DNA from 3 places in the Pseudarthrobacter sp. 10T415 genome. Region 3 is predicted to be linked to each of the others. Evidence: predicted binding sites of a transcription regulator. Region 3 holds the regulator's gene; each other region holds the start of a gene.
The links. Region 3 encodes LexA, which represses DNA repair genes until DNA is damaged. Its sites were predicted from a motif close to TCGAACANNTGTTCGA; they were not measured.
Positions count from the first base shown of each region.

Region 1: a site for LexA is predicted at 2,356-2,371, ahead of ruvA (Holliday junction branch migration protein RuvA). Genes of this name have one in related genera too.
Region 2: a site for LexA is predicted at 2,493-2,508, ahead of AC1DBN_RS19570 (Y-family DNA polymerase). Genes of this name have one in related genera too.

Region 1 covers NZ_JBFTHJ010000001.1:173,113-178,189, forward strand. Annotated here, with positions in the region: gene AC1DBN_RS00840 (Mur ligase family protein) at 1-126, opposite strand, end outside; gene pdxT (pyridoxal 5'-phosphate synthase glutaminase subunit PdxT) at 217-927, shown strand; gene AC1DBN_RS00850 (YebC/PmpR family DNA-binding transcriptional regulator) at 931-1,686, shown strand; gene ruvC (crossover junction endodeoxyribonuclease RuvC) at 1,752-2,330, shown strand; gene ruvA (Holliday junction branch migration protein RuvA) at 2,431-3,072, shown strand; gene ruvB (Holliday junction branch migration DNA helicase RuvB) at 3,065-4,150, shown strand; gene yajC (preprotein translocase subunit YajC) at 4,359-4,799, shown strand; gene secD (protein translocase subunit SecD) at 4,893-5,077, shown strand, end outside.
Region 2 covers NZ_JBFTHJ010000022.1:54,343-59,419, forward strand. Annotated here, with positions in the region: gene AC1DBN_RS19565 (hypothetical protein) at 691-1,008, opposite strand; gene AC1DBN_RS19570 (Y-family DNA polymerase) at 1,054-2,334, opposite strand; gene AC1DBN_RS19575 (hypothetical protein) at 2,684-2,827, opposite strand; gene AC1DBN_RS19580 (helicase associated domain-containing protein) at 3,140-3,811, opposite strand; partial or broken gene AC1DBN_RS19585 (DUF1622 domain-containing protein) at 4,128-4,337, opposite strand; gene AC1DBN_RS19590 (hypothetical protein) at 4,682-5,077, shown strand, end outside.
Region 3 covers NZ_JBFTHJ010000024.1:25,857-30,933, forward strand. Annotated here, with positions in the region: gene hflX (GTPase HflX) at 1-254, shown strand, start outside; gene AC1DBN_RS19970 (ATP-dependent DNA helicase) at 247-2,304, shown strand; gene lexA (transcriptional repressor LexA) at 2,403-3,152, opposite strand; gene AC1DBN_RS19980 (LysM peptidoglycan-binding domain-containing protein) at 3,481-3,870, shown strand; gene AC1DBN_RS19985 (histidinol-phosphate transaminase) at 4,006-5,077, shown strand, end outside.

The sequences.
Region 1 (5,077 bases), on a different contig from region 3:
GAGTGTCCGCCGCATGAAACCGGGGTCGATTTTTTCGACGACGAGCCCTGGAAGCGCGGACCCGCCGCCTCGGAGCCGGGATATCCGGCGCACCAGTTTGCCAAGCGGAACAGTGTAAAAGGGCATTGTCCGAATATATCCCAGCCGCGGCATGGAACTGCCGGAGTATGACCCGCCCGGCCGGGCGGGCAGCACCGGTGCCCGTATGCTGGGACGATGACAAACTCCCTTTCCGCCGATCCCGCACGCGTGGGCTCGGGCCTCCGGATCGGCGTCCTGGCGCTCCAGGGCGACTTCCGCGAGCACCTCCGTGCCGCCGCTGAATCCGGCGCCGAGGGGGTCAGCGTCCGGCGTCCGCAGGAACTCGACGGCCTGGACGGGCTCATCATCCCCGGCGGCGAGTCCACGGCCATTGACAAGCTCGCGAGGGCTTTCGGGCTGGCCGGGCCGCTGCGTGAACGCATTGCCGGCGGGCTGCCGGTCTACGGTTCCTGCGCGGGCATGATCCTGCTGGCCTCGGACATTGCCGACCCCGCCACGGACCTTTCGGGTGCCCCCCAGCAGACGTTCGGCGGGCTGGACATGACCGTCCGCCGCAACGCTTTCGGACGCCAGCGCGAGTCCTTCGAGACGGACCTGGATTTTAAGGGCCTGGAGTTCAGCGCCACCGACGCCGGTGTGGCTCCGGTCCATGCCGTCTTCATCCGCGGACCGTGGGTGGAGCGCGTAGGCCCCGGCGTGGAAATCCTGGCCCAGGTTGAACCGGCCGATCCGGAACATGCGTCCCACACCGCCGGGCTGCCCGGGGCCGCTAGAATTGTCGCAGTGCGTTCCGGCCGGCTGCTGGCCACCTCCTTCCATCCGGAAGTGACCGGGGAGAAACGCGTACACGAACTTTTTATCCGCATGATCAGAGGAGAAGCGTAAAGCATGTCAGGCCACTCCAAATGGGCGACGACTAAGCACAAAAAGGCGATCATTGACAGCCGCCGTGCAAAGTCCTTCGCCAAGCTGATCAAGAACATCGAAGTTGCTGCCCGCATGGGCGGACCGGACCTGGCCGGCAACCCCGGCCTCGAACTGGCGGTCACCAAGGCGAAGAAGACTTCGGTCCCCAACGACAACATCGACCGCGCCATCAAGCGCGGCGCCGGGCTCACCGGCGAAGTGGTTGACTACACCGAAATCATGTACGAAGCCCGCGGCCCGCAGGGTTCCGCCCTGCTGATCGAGTGCCTCACCGACAACAAGAACCGCGCGGCATCCGAGGTCCGCCTCGCCATCTCCCGCAACGGCGGCACCATCGCCGATCCCGGCTCCGTCAGCTACCTGTTCAACCGCAAGGGCGTGGTGAACCTGCCCAAGAACGGCCTGGCCGAAGACGACGTCCTCATGGCCGTCCTGGACGCCGGCGCCGAAGAGGTCAAGGACAACGGCGAATCCTTCGAGATCCACTCCGAACCGGGCGATCTTCCGGCCATCCGCGACGCCCTCAAGGACGCCGGCATCGAGTACGACACCGATGAAGTGGAATTCGTTCCGTCCATGCAGGTGGGGCTGGACGTCGACGGAGCGCGGAAGTTCATGAAGCTGGCCGACGCCCTCGAGGAGCTCGACGACGTCCAGAACGTCTACAGCAACGCCGATTTCAGCGACGAGGTCCAGGCCGCCCTGGAATCAGAGTGACCGGCGGCTTTGCCTGCTGACCTGCGCCCGTCGCAGCACACCCCATCGCGACACAGTCCATCTCCATGACGCTCCGTGTCCTGGGAGTGGACCCCGGCCTGACCCGCTGCGGCATCGGGGTGGTGGACGTCGAGCGGAACCGGCGGGCCACCATGGTGGCCGTCGGCGTCGTCGGAACCTCGCCCGACGAATCCCTGGACCAGCGTCTGCTCGTGATTGCGCTGGCCATCGACGAATGGCTGGACCGCTACGAGCCCCAGGTGCTCGCCGTCGAACGCGTCTTCTCGCAGCTGAACGTCAGCACCGTGATGGGTGTGGCGCAGGCGTCCGGCGTGGTGATTGCAGCGGCAGCGCGGCGCGGGATCCCGGTGGCGCTCCATACGCCGTCGGAGGTCAAGGCCGCCGTTACGGGCAGCGGCACGTCGAACAAGGACGCTGTGACCAAGCTGGTCACCAAGATCCTTCGCCTCGACGCGCCGCCCCGTCCGGCCGATGCCGCGGACGCCCTGGCACTGGCCATCACGCACGCCTGGCGCGCCGGAAGCGGTGCCTCGGTTGCCACTACCGGTCCGGGCAGTTCGGCGCTGACACCGGCCCAGCGGGCGTGGGCCGAGGCCGAAGCGAAGGCGCGCCGCGCACGCTGAATGTCCCCGCAGCTTGCTAGGGTATTCGTAAATATGTTCGGATAACCGGGCTCCGCCTCTTGCCAGGCGGCGGCCCGGCAGCACAAGCAGGAGCCAGGCCTTGATCAGTTTCCTCCGCGGAACCGTAGCGCACGTAGGCCTGTCCACGGCCGTCATCGACTTGAACGGTGCGGGCATGAACGTCTACGCCACCCCCCAGACCCTCAGCGGGCTCCACGTGGGCGAAGAGGGAAAGGTCTTCACCTCCCTGATCGTCCGCGAAGACTCGATGACGCTGTTTGGTTTTGCGGACGACGACGAACGTGAAGTTTTCGAGGTCCTGCTGAGTGTGAGCGGCGTGGGTCCGCGCCTCGCACTGGCCGTTTTGGCCGTCCACGATCCTGAAGCGATCCGCGTTGCCGCGCACACCGGCGACAACAAGACTTTCACCAAGGTTCCCGGGATCGGTCCGAAGGTGGCGGGGCGGATTGTCCTTGAGCTGGCCGGCAAGCTTGTTCCGCACGGTACGGCTCCCGCTGCGGCCACCACCGCGGCGGAGGCCAGCTGGAAGCCGCAGGTGGTCGCCGCCATGACCAGCCTGGGCTGGTCCGAAAAGGACGCGTCGTCGAGCATCGACAAGGCACTGGCGGACGAGCCCGAAGTTTCCTTCCGCGGCAACGTCCCGGAGATCCTCCGGACCACCCTCCGCTGGCTCGGCCAGGACGGCGCGCGGGCGGGCAACCGCGTAGGCAGCCGTGGCTGAACCGTCACTGGTGGCAGCAGGGGAGGAGCCTGAGGAACGCGCCATCGAAGCCGCACTCCGCCCCAAGAACCTGGACGACTTCGTGGGCCAGCACCGCGTGCGGAAGCAGCTGTCCCTGGTCCTGAAGGCATCCCGCATGCGCGGCCGCAGCGCCGACCATGTGCTCTTTTCGGGTCCTCCGGGTCTCGGCAAGACCACCCTTGCCATGATCGTGGCGGCGGAAATGAACGCTCCGCTGCGCATCAGCAGCGGCCCTGCGATCCAGCATGCCGGCGACCTCGCCGCCATCCTGTCATCGCTGTCCGAGGGCGAAGTCCTCTTCCTCGACGAAATCCACCGCATGTCCAGGCCGGCTGAAGAAATGCTCTACATGGCCATGGAGGATTTCCGTGTGGACATTGTGGTGGGTAAGGGCGCGGGTGCCACTGCCATCCCGCTGGAACTTCCCCCCTTCACACTGGTGGGCGCCACCACCCGGGCCGGGCTGCTTCCCGGTCCGCTGCGGGACCGCTTCGGTTTCACAGGCCATCTGGAGTTCTACTCGGTTCCGGAACTCGAACTTGTGCTGCGGCGCTCCGCCGGCCTGCTGGACCTGAAGGTCAATTCCGCCGGCTTCAGCGAGATCGCCGGCCGGTCCCGCGGAACGCCCCGAATTGCCAACCGGCTGCTGCGCCGCGTGCGCGACTGGGCTTTGGTCCATGGCGTAGAGCAGATCGATGCCCGGTCCGCGTCGGCGGCGCTCGACATGTACGAAGTGGACAAGAAGGGGCTCGACCGGCTGGACCGTTCCGTCCTCGAGGCGCTCATCACCAAGTTCGGCGGAGGGCCCGTGGGGCTCTCCACGCTTGCGATCGCCGTCGGCGAAGAAACCGAAACAGTGGAGACTGTCGCGGAGCCCTTCCTCGTCCGCGAAGGGCTCCTGGGCCGCACCCCACGCGGCCGCATCGCCATGGCGCCGGCCTGGACACATCTGGGCTATGCCATCCCTGCAGGCGTGTTCGGCCAGGAACAGCTGGATCTTTTTGACCGCGAAACGGGTGCCGAGGTCACGGGGGACTGGGCCCCGGAGAGCCAATAACAGGCTCCCTCCAGCTTTTCCCCTTAGACTGGTATGACGCTCGGCACGTTCGGGTCTTTGTTGTGCGCATGGCCTATCGGCCGCGCCGCCGGTGCAGGAGGTCCGTCAGGGATCGGCTTCCATGACTGTTCCGCCCGGCACAGACAAAGTCCGGCGCTGCCGGAAAACCAGCCAGGTACCACAAAGGACGGAATTCCCCTTGGATCCAATGTCAATTCTCCTGTTCGTCATGCTCGGCGTATTCATCTTCATGATGTTCCGCCGGAACAAGAAGACGCAGCAGCAGCAGGCGGAGCTCCAGTCGAAGTTCGGCCCGGGCGTCGACGTCATGACCAGCTTCGGCCTCTACGGCCGGATCGTGGACATCGATGAGGCCGAGAACAAGGTCACCCTGGAACTCTCCCCGGGCAACCTTGCCACCGTGCACCGGCAGTCCGTCACCAAGGTGATGGAACCGGCGGTTGCGCCGGAAGCCGCTGCCCCCGCCGTACCGGACGATGCTTCGTCCCTGACCGCTCCGGAGGCGGCGGGCACCACGGCCGGCACCACGGCTGCGCCTGCCACTGCCGCTGAGACCACCGCGTTCCCGGCTGAGACCCCGGACGAGACCCTGAAGCGCCTCAACGATGAGGGCAAGAAGGACAGCTAGTCCTTCCGGCACCTTAACCCCTCTACCGCTGCGGACAACCGTCGGTGCCCATGCGCACCGGCGGTTCCTCCGTGAATAAGAGAAAGATCGACAATGGCACGAACTGGCCCCAAGAAGCCCGGCCTCAGGGTCCTGGTCTGGCTGGGCGTAATCATCGCCGCGTTGACAGCCGTCCTGGCCGCCGGCACCGTCGCCGGGCAGGCAAGCTGGTCGCCCAAGCTGGCACTTGACCTCGAAGGCGGTACCCAGATGATCCTGGCGCCGAAGGTTGAGGGCGG
Region 2 (5,077 bases), on a different contig from region 3:
CCTCACACAAAAGGTTTTGAGACATAGTTATGCGAATCTCCGAGAGCAGAAACGTCGCGTGATTCCGCAGGAACCAGGACCACCTAAGGAACCGTGCCAGTGAGACGTCGAGTATGCCAAGGGCTTCCAGACAGTGTGGAGCGTAGTGCTTGGGGCGCCTTCACCCTGCGGGGTAAATTTCCCCATCAGGGATAGAGACCGATGCAGGAAAGCATGACCTGGTAGCGCGCCTGGACGACCCGCCTGCTGGCGGTAGTCAGTTCTCACCGTCGCCCGCACAAACCTTGAACCGCACCGGCCAAATGTCAGGGTCTTCGGGTCAGGGTGCTTTCCAGTGCTGCCAACAGTCTTGGCGCATGGTTGCCTACCCTGAGGTCTACCGGCCGCTCTCCACCCAACGGGTGGCAGGGTGTCATCATCCAGAGGGCGAAGTAGTTATGAGGGATGCGCTGTTCTATCGCGCGCTGGAATAGGCCCACGACGACTGGATCCAGCGACAGATCCCGCTGGAACTGGAAACCAGGACAAAACGTGCCGTCGTCAATGAAGACACGAACGAGTTGGCGCAACGCCGGTTCGGCATCCGGAAAAACGGCTTCGAACCGTTCCCGGGCCTTGCTCAACGCTGGCAGACCGAATTCATCGCGGATGGCGTCCCATAACTGCGGTGGGATGGGGGAACGGTATAAGTCAGTTGGCATCGATGATGGCGCCCAAAAGCCATTGTGTGGAGGTGGGCTCACGGCGTAGCAGGAAAGTTCGCAGCGCTGAGCTTGCTGATGAAACCTGGACTTGCCAGTGTTCGATGTCGACGACGTTCCCGACACCGACGGGCACGGTGTTGCGGGTTTCCCCCCAGGAGTCTCTGGTGAACCAGTGGGCGCTGTCCAGGCTCGGGTCGACTGCCCAGATCCGGTCGTCGTAGCGGATGGCCAGGGGAGTGCCGGCGGTGGTGAAGCGGACATCGACGGGAATGCTGAGTGTGGGGGCTTCGGGGGTGATGGTCATTGCTGGTGCTGTTCTTTCCGGGGGTAGCTGCGTGGGGGAGTGGTGTTAGGCGGCTTTGACGAGGGGGAGTTCGTCCCAGTGGGTTGTGTATCTGGGCGAGAGCATGTCGCGTTTCATGGTCCAGTCCGGGCCTCCGCGGATCCCGCCGTAGCCGAGACCGATGGACCCGCGGCCGTACCGGCGGGTGACGTCTTCGAGCAGGGGGCCGATGTGGCGTTCCTCGTGGGGATTTTCGAACAGTTCGAGGGGTTTTTGGTTGCCTGTGGGCCGTAGGTCGGTGACCATGAACCCGGCCCGGGCATAGCCGATTCCTTCGACGATGCGCGGCAGGAGGGCGTGGGCTGCTTTGGTGAGAATGACGGGGTCGGCGGTGGGCATGGGCAGCGGGACTGACACGGCGGGGTAGGAGGTGTCGTTGGGGTTGAAGTGCGAGGTCCCGGCGAAGGCGGTGAGGACTTTGGCCTGTAAGCCATGTTTGGCCAGCCTCGCGGAGGCTTGTTGGCCGTAGACGCTCTTGACCTGGCGGACGCCGGCCTTTGTGGTGATGGGTTTGGCGAAGGAGCGGGAGAAGATCAGCTGGTCCCGGCCGATGCGTTCTTCTTCCATCGGGATGCAGGGGGTGCCCTGCAGTTCCAGGACGGTGCGCATCACGACCACGTTGAACTTGTCCCGAACCAGCACCGGGTCGGCTTGGGTGAGGTCGGCTATGGTGAAGATTCCCATGACGTTCAACCGCTTCGTGAGCCGCCCGGCGATGCCCCAGACTTCCTCGACGGACAGCCGGACAAGCAGGGCCTGGCGCGCTTCGGCGGGGATGGAGTCCCAGTGGCAGACTCCGTTGAAGGTTTTGTTGTTCTTGGCCCACTTGTTCGCCAGCTTCGCCAGCGTCTTGGTCGGGCCGATGCCAACGCATACGGGCACGCCGACGTTCCGCCGGACCGTGGCCTTGATCGACCGGCCCATCGCCGCAAGCTCCGCGGGAGTGCCTTTGACGCCGAGGAAGGCCTCGTCGATGCTGTACACCTCGAGCCAGGCTGAGTACCGGCCGAGGAGTTCCATCACCCGGGCGCTGATGTCCCCGTAGAGTTCGTAGTTGCTCGACAGGGCAACCAGGCCCCATTCCTTTGCCCTGGGTGCGAGTTTGAACCAGGGATCGCCCATGGCGATGCCTAGTGCCTTGGCTTCGGGGGAGCGGGACACGGCGCAGCCGTCATTGTTCGAGAGCACGATCACCGGCCGTCCTTCCAGGGACGGGTCGAATGCCCGCTCCGCGGAGGCGTAGAAGCAGTTCACGTCCACGTGCGCAATCTGCGGCATCCGCCGCATCAATGCAGGTTTAGACACCGCCAGCTCCTCCGCTAGGACGCGGGGCTGCCAACGGGGCACTGTGCTCACACCGGGGTGCCGTAAAAGACGCCAGCGGAACCACTGAAGACTGAAATAGCACATAGGAACGAATAAGCACGACAGCAACACACCTATAATCGAAAGTATATTCGAAGAGCTTACAGCGGGGCACTGACAATGTGGTTTTCCACCAGGCTGTATCCAACGGCAGGACCTGGACGCCGTTCGGTTTGTGGTCAGGGGCGGCGCACTGGGCAGGGCGGGTGGGGGAGCGGAGGCCCTTCCGAGGAGAGGAAAGCCGGGCCAGGTTTTGCCGGCTGCTGGGCGTCTAGGAGAGGCGGCGGTAGGGGCCTGGCTTTACCTCGACCAGGAGGGGCAGCGGCAGCTGGACGGGGTCGGCCCCGACGGGCTCGTCGAGCAGCTCGTTGATCGAGGTCTGCCCTGTCAGTTGCCCGGATGCGTCCCGTTCCATGTCTTAGGCCCTAGACGCCGACTCGTCGGCTCATTTGCGGACTCGCTGAGCCCGGGATGCCTGAGGGTCCGCGTTCTGCGAACGCGGACCCTCAGGGGCGTAAACATCCTGCTGCTTACATCTAAGAGCATCCCACAAAACCCGGTACGCAGCTCCCCGGACAAGCCATCAGGCCCCGGTTGAACGGACCCGGCCGCAGCGGGCAGGGGAGTGGGCGGCCGTCTGAGACGGCCCAGCCCCGTGCGGCTGCCCCCGGCTCTGCGCTGCCGGTGCACGCCGGGGCTGGTCGGGGCACGACGCGGACCGGGCGTCCTAAGCCGGAGCGGTTCTTGGTTTCTGGCCGCTGCGCCGGCGGCCTTCGCGCCAGCCGGGAAGGAGGTCGTTGAGTTGCTCCGCTTTGACCGGGTCCATCCTGCCGGCACGGTAGTCGATCCGCTGGGTATGCAGCCACACCCCGAGGGTGCGCTCGTCCCTGTCGTCGGTCTTCTGGTGCCGCGGCCAGTCCCCGCCGCCGGACCTGACGTCCCGGATCCGGTCCAGGCGTTGCTGCCACCGCACCTCGTCCTCCGTTTTACGGGTCGACGGCGTGTCCCATCCGGGAATGACCGCCAGAGCTTCTCTGTACACGGGGGAGAAGGTTCCGGCGGCTGCTTCCTGCCTGCGTCGCAGCAGCCACATCCCGAGCGCCCGCTTCCGCGGCGTCTTCTCGTGGGTGCCCGGCAACCGCCCGTGCTTCCTGTAGAAGGCCAGGACATCGGAGAGGTTCCGCCGCCCGGCCCACACTGTCCGCCGTCGCGGCGAAGCCAGGGCCGCCTGGTGCTCCTCACGAAGCCCCGGATCCTGTTGCGCGGCGATCTGCAGGTGGTACCGGACCGTCGTCGCCGCGGCTCCGGCGCCTTCGGCGATCGCAGACGTCGGCGTACCCTGCCGGTACAGCAGAACGAATTCAGGATCGGGCGCCATACGCCGGCTACCAGTAGTCACCCTTCCGGTCCTCCTTTCACTACCGGTCCTAAGCCTAAAGCGGGGCACCACTCCCGTGCGGTGACTCCTCGCCGGGCTCGCACTAGTGGGAGCGCCCACTCCGCAAGCCCGCGGCCGGCTGCTGGGCCCTGCCGGACCGTCGCACGGGCCAGAGCATTGTGGTCACCTCTCCGCCGCGCTCCCTGCAAAATATAATCCGGCTGGTCCCTTGGGGTGCGACGAGAGGGTTTTAGTGCGCATGCGACCAGCTTCTGCTTAGGCGCGAGCGTCCCGGGCGAGGACGGCGCTGCAGCTGCCCCGGAGCGGGCCGGGCGCATCAGGAGGAAGCTGCCCTGGTGGGCTGGTTATCTTTCTGCCAAGGCCAGCGCCCGGTGATTTCCAGTTCGAGGGAAAAGCTGAGAAATGTCCTGATGACCACGATGACGGCCAGTACTCCAACGCTGGTGAAGGTAGGGGTGACAGCAACGGTGCGAATAATGTCAGCGGCAACAAGAAGTTCCAGACCCCCCCGATGGCCCAAGCGGCGTGTACTCCGCTGTAGCTCTTGCTGCCGTCGAGCATCTCGAGGGTTCGGCGCGACCCTGTGCTAGAAGCCGCCGTCTTCCCGAAAAGAGTCTGCCTCCCGAGCTTCAGGTGAGCGAAGCGGACCGCTGGGCCGCACTTGCCCCTTTGACGCAAGTGGAGCCACGTCGGATGAACCAGTGACTCGGGCAGGCCACCTATTCGAGGCATAAGCCTTCCGCACGTCCGCTGGAGGATTCTCATACGCGCCACTCCCAAGTCGGTGCCCTGGCCCATCCGAGTGCCACTGAAGAGGTGGACTCAGCGTCCCTTACCCGGGCGAAGTGGGACTTGCTGATTGACTGAACCATGATCAAGCTTGAAGTCAGAATCAGGTACCTCATCAGCGACCTATGGGTAGATCCGAGTTTGATGGGGTGGACCCGCCGCTTCGAAAGTGGAGGCGAGAGCATTGAGATCAGGTTTCCCGAATCGCCGGACGAATTCACAGCCGCTGATTGGGAAACAGAAACGCCGCCCACACCATCGGTTGTTCCGGTGCCGGGTGTGTACGACGAACCCGGCTGGGACAGTCGGACCCTTGCCGTGCGGCTTCTCGCTGTCAGCGTGACACTCGAGGCCGACCTTCCCTCTGAGCGCCCTGAAGATCCTTTTGAAGGCGAATATGGCACTGCTTTGCAGCAGGCATATGAACGTGGGCTTAAGCGCTCCGAAAAAACGATGCAGGCATTCCTTGAATGGCTC
Region 3 (5,077 bases):
GCCATGTGGTGGTTTCGGCGCGCACCGGCGAGGGAATCGCGGAACTGCTGAAGACCATCAGCGATTCGATTCCGCGTCCCGGCGTCCAGCTGGAGCTCCTTATCCCGTACAACCGCGGCGACCTGATCAGCAAGCTGCACGACTCCGACGCGGAGATCATCAGCATGGACCATGTCGAGGCCGGAACCCGGGCGGTGGTGAAGGTCCGCGAGGGCCTGGCCGCCGAACTGGAATCCTTTGCCGTCAATGCCTGAGGCTGTGGCAACTGAATCCAAGGAAACGGCCGGCGGGCAGCTCGTCATCGAGCTGCTCGACCGGGCCGTTTCCGCCATGGGCGGCCAAAGCCGCTCCGGGCAGCACGAGATGGCGCGGCAGGTGGCGCAGGCCATCGAAACGGGAAACCACCTGCTGGTGCAGGCCGGGACCGGTACCGGAAAGTCGCTGGCATACCTGATCCCGCTGATCGCCCATGCGCTTGAAAGCAACAAGCCGGCCCTGGTATCCACGGCCACCCTTGCCCTGCAGACGCAGATTGTGGGCAGGGACCTGCCGCGGCTCCTCAAGGCCATCACCCCGGCCCTCGACCGTCCGGTCAAGGTGGCGCTGGTCAAGGGCCGGTCCAATTACGTGTGCCGGCACAAGCTGGAAGGCGGGTTTCCCTCCGAGGAACCCTCCGAGGGGCAGCTCTTCTCCCTCGGTGAGGACACCAGCGTGCCGCACTTCGCCGCAGCCGCCGGCGGGCCGCAGTCCCAGCTCGGAAAGGAAGTGGTCCGGCTCCGGGAATGGGCGGAAAAGACGTCCACAGGAGACCGGGATGAACTCTTGCCCGGCGTGACGGACCGCGCCTGGAAGCAGGTTTCGGTGACGTCCATGGAGTGCCTGGGCTCCCAGAAATGCCCCTTGGCCGAGGAATGCTTCAGCGAGCTGGCCCGCCAGGACGCTGCCGATGCCGACGTCGTGGTGACCAACCATGCCATGCTCGCGGTCAGCGCGTTCGAGGGACTCGCGGTGCTGCCCGAGTACGACGTTGTGGTGGTGGATGAGGCCCACGAGCTTCAGGACCGGGTTACCGGTGCAGTGTCCGGCCAGCTCTCCGTCGCCATGGTCCACGCCGCTGCCTCAGGCGCCCGCAAGCACACGGCGATCACCGTGGACGCGCTCAATGCCGCGGCAGCGAACCTGGAGCTGGCCCTTGCCGGCGTGCCAAGCGGGCTGCTCCCCAACGGGCTGAACGACGAACAGCTCGACTGCGTGGACCAGCTGCGCGAGGCCTGCAGGGCGGCGCTGTCCGACTCCAAGGGGGACAGCAGCAACACGGCCGACGGCGGCAGGCAGCTTGCGCGTTCACGCCTGATGCTCATCCTCGAACTATCCGAACGGCTATTGGCGGCGAAGGAGAACCGCGAGGTCGTGTGGATCTCGCGCGCCGGAACCTTCGATCCCGGCCAGGGCTATACCCAACCTGAGGACAGTGCTCCTGCGCTGGTCAATATCGCGCCGTTATCCGTGGCCGGGAGGCTGCGTGAGGGGCTCTTCGCCGGGCATACAGTGGTCCTGACGTCCGCAACCCTGGCCATCGGTTCTGCCTTCGAGCCCGCCGCCGGGGGATTGGGCCTGGTGGGCGAAGGGGCGCCGGCCTGGACCGGGATCGACGTCGGCTCGCCGTTCGACTATCCCAAGCAGGGGATCCTGTACGTGGCCGGGCACCTGCCCAAGCCGGGCCGTGGTGCGTCACCCGAATCGCTTGCAGAGCTGGAGGCACTCATCCGCGCCTCGAACGGCGGGGCGCTGTGCCTGTTCTCCTCACGGCGGGCAGCCGAAGAGGCGGCCGAAGCACTCCGGCCCAAGCTGGGCATGACGGTCCTGTGCCAGGGCGACTCCACCATGACGGCCCTCGTCAAGCAGTTCGCAGACGAACCGGATACGTGCCTGTTTGGCACCATGTCGCTCTGGCAGGGAGTTGACGTCCCAGGGGTTTCCTGCCGGCTGGTGGTCATCGACCGGATCCCCTTCCCACGCCCGGACGACCCCCTCATGACCGCCCGCTCCCGGGCCGTGGCACAGGCAGGCGGCAACGGCTTCATGTCCGTCTCAGCCACGCATGCCGCCATCCGGCTGGCCCAGGGCGCCGGCAGGCTGATCCGCTCCACCGGCGACAAGGGCGTAGTGGCGGTCCTCGATTCCCGCCTGGCCACGGAACGCTACGCCGGGTTCCTGCGCGGCGCCCTGCCGCCCTTCTGGGCCACGACGGACCGCACGACGGCGATCGCGGCCTTGGAGAGGCTGGCCGGGGAAACGCCGTAGGCACCATTTGAAAACCCTAATAAGGAAGGCGCCGTTCCCCGGAACGGCGCCTTCCTTATTGGCTGGACTGCTGTGGCCTGTTGTTGACGGCGGCCACGCTACAGCGAGCGGAGGACCGAAACCACCTTGCCCATGATCGTGGCATGGTCGCCAAGGATCGGTTCGTACTGCGTGTTCTGGGGCAGCAGCCACGTGTGGCCGTCCCGCTGGCGGAACGTCTTGACCGTGGCTTCGTCGTCCAGGAGCGCCGCAACAATGTCGCCGTTCGCGGCATCGGCCTGGCGCCGGACCACCACCCAGTCGCCGTCGCAGATGGCGGCGTCCACCATGGAATCACCGGCCACCTTCAGCATGAACAGTTCGCCCTGGCCCACCAGCTGGCGGGGGAGCGGCATAACGTCTTCCACCACCTGGTCCGCGAGGATGGGGCCGCCGGCGGCGATGCGGCCGACGAGGGGCACCATGGCCGTGTCCAGCGCGGTGGGCAACTCCGTGACGGACGCTGTGATGCCCGTGGAGGCCGCAGCCGCGGGTTCCGCTGCCTGCCTGGCCGCCCTGCCGGTGGTCCCGCCGTCGAGGGTCAGCGGCATCAGGACTTCCATGGCCCGGGGCCGCTTCGGATCACGCCGCAGGTAGCCCAGCTTTTCCAGCTGCGAGAGCTGGTGGGTGACGCTTGAGAGGCTGGCCAGCCCTACGGTGTCCCCAATCTCGCGCATGGACGGCGGGTAGCCGTTGACGTTGACCGAGCGCTGGATGGTCTCGAGGATTTTCTTCTGCCGCGGCGTCAAGCCCTTGGCTGTCCTTTTCGGCTGAGAGGTCGCCCTGCCCCCGGTGGCTGCTGCTGCCATGTTCGCCGTTGCCTTTCGGTTGCCACCGGGCTTTCAACTGCACCGGACTAAGTGTTCCCGCCGTCAATGTCAGACCCTGCTGATCAACTTCAGGAGTGGATGTTCCTGCCTCCAAACGTAGGTCAGCCACATGGCTTTTTCAAACATTTGTTCTAGCGAGTCTCGACATTGTTCGTCCATAGGTGCTAAAACTGAATCAAGCAGTATTCGAATATGTGTTCTAACCAGGCGAGCAGCCGTTCGAACACGGAGCCGGTCAGGCAGCACCATGGGGCGGCACCAGCAGGCAACACCAACAGACGCAGTACGGTCCAGGAGGGCTAAGGTCATGTCAGCTACATCCGCTTTCAGGTCACACGGTTTCGACGTTCACGGCAACGGTGCACGGGCTCAGCAGGCGCCGCTGCCACCACTGCGCCTCACGCGGCGGGGCAAGATTGTCCTGATCGGGATTCCCGTGGTGCTGCTGGCAGCGCTCCTGCTGTCACTGGCCGGCTTCTTCAACTCCCCGGCCAAGGCCTCCGACTCCGCAACGGACCTGACCGTGACCCCCACCGTCACGGTCACCGTGCAGCCGGGTGAGTCGCTGTGGGGGATCGCCTCCGACCTCGCGCCCGAGCGGGACGCCAGGGACGTCGTGGCAGATATCGTGCAGCTCAACAACCTGTCCGCCGGGAAGATTCTCCCGGGACAGCAGCTGTACATCCCCACACGCTAGGAATGGTTCGCGGCACGTCTCCCTGGCTGAATCGAAGTCCCGGAACAGCAGGTGTGCCGCCCAGAGCCGACGTTGCATGGGAAGGCGCGGACCGTCACATTTTCGGGCGACCGCACCTCCCACTAAACTGTTCAGGTGAATGACCAGCTTGAACGCCTGAACCGGCTTCCCCTCCGCAGCAACCTCCGGGGCATCACGCCCTACGGTGCCCCGCAGCTGGATGTCCCCATCCTCCTCAACGTCAACGAGAACACCCATGGTGTCCCGGCCGACGTCACAGCCGCCATCACGGCGGCGGTCGCGGAGGCTGCCACCGGCCTGAACCGCTACCCGGACCGGGAGTTCACCGAGCTCCGCAAGGCCCTTGCCGAGTATCTGGGACACGGCCTCGACGAGGCCAACGTATGGGCAGCCAACGGCTCCAACGAAGTGCTCCAGCAGATCCTTCAGGCATTCGGCGGTCCGGGCCGCACGGCGCTCGGCTTCCCGCCCACGTACTCCATGTACCCCCTGCTTGCCAGCGGCACGGACACCGGCTACATCAAGGGCGAGCGTGAGGACGGGTACGGCCTCAGCGCCGAATCGGCCGCCCGCCAGGTCCGGGAACTGAAGCCCAACATCGTTTTCCTGTGCTCACCTAACAACCCCACCGGCACCGGCCTCGGGCTGGACGTGGTGGAAGCGGTTTACAAAGCCGGCGCCGAAAGCCAGGCCATCGTGATCGTGGATGAGGCCTACCACGAGTTTGCCCACGACGGCACGCCCAGCGCCCTGACGCTGCTGCCCGGGCGGGAGCGGCTGATCGTTTCCCGCACCATGAGCAAGGCATTCGCGCTGGCCGGCGCCCGGCTCGGATACATGGCAGCCGCCCCGGAAGTAACCGACGCGCTGCGCCTGGTCCGGCTCCCGTACCACCTGTCTGCCATCACCCAGGCAACCGCCCTGGCGGCCCTCCAGCACCGCGAAGCCCTCATGGCTGACGTCGAGGACATCAAGAAGCAGCGCGACCGCATCGTGTCCGACCTGACCCGCATGGGCCTCAAGCCGGCGGCGTCCGACTCCAACTACGTGTTCTTCGGCGGACTGGAGAATCCGCACCAGGTCTGGCAGGAACTGCTGGACGCGGGTGTGCTGATCCGCGACGTCGGTATCCCGGGGCACCTGCGGGTTACTGCCGGCACTGAGACGGAAACCACAGCCTTCCTCA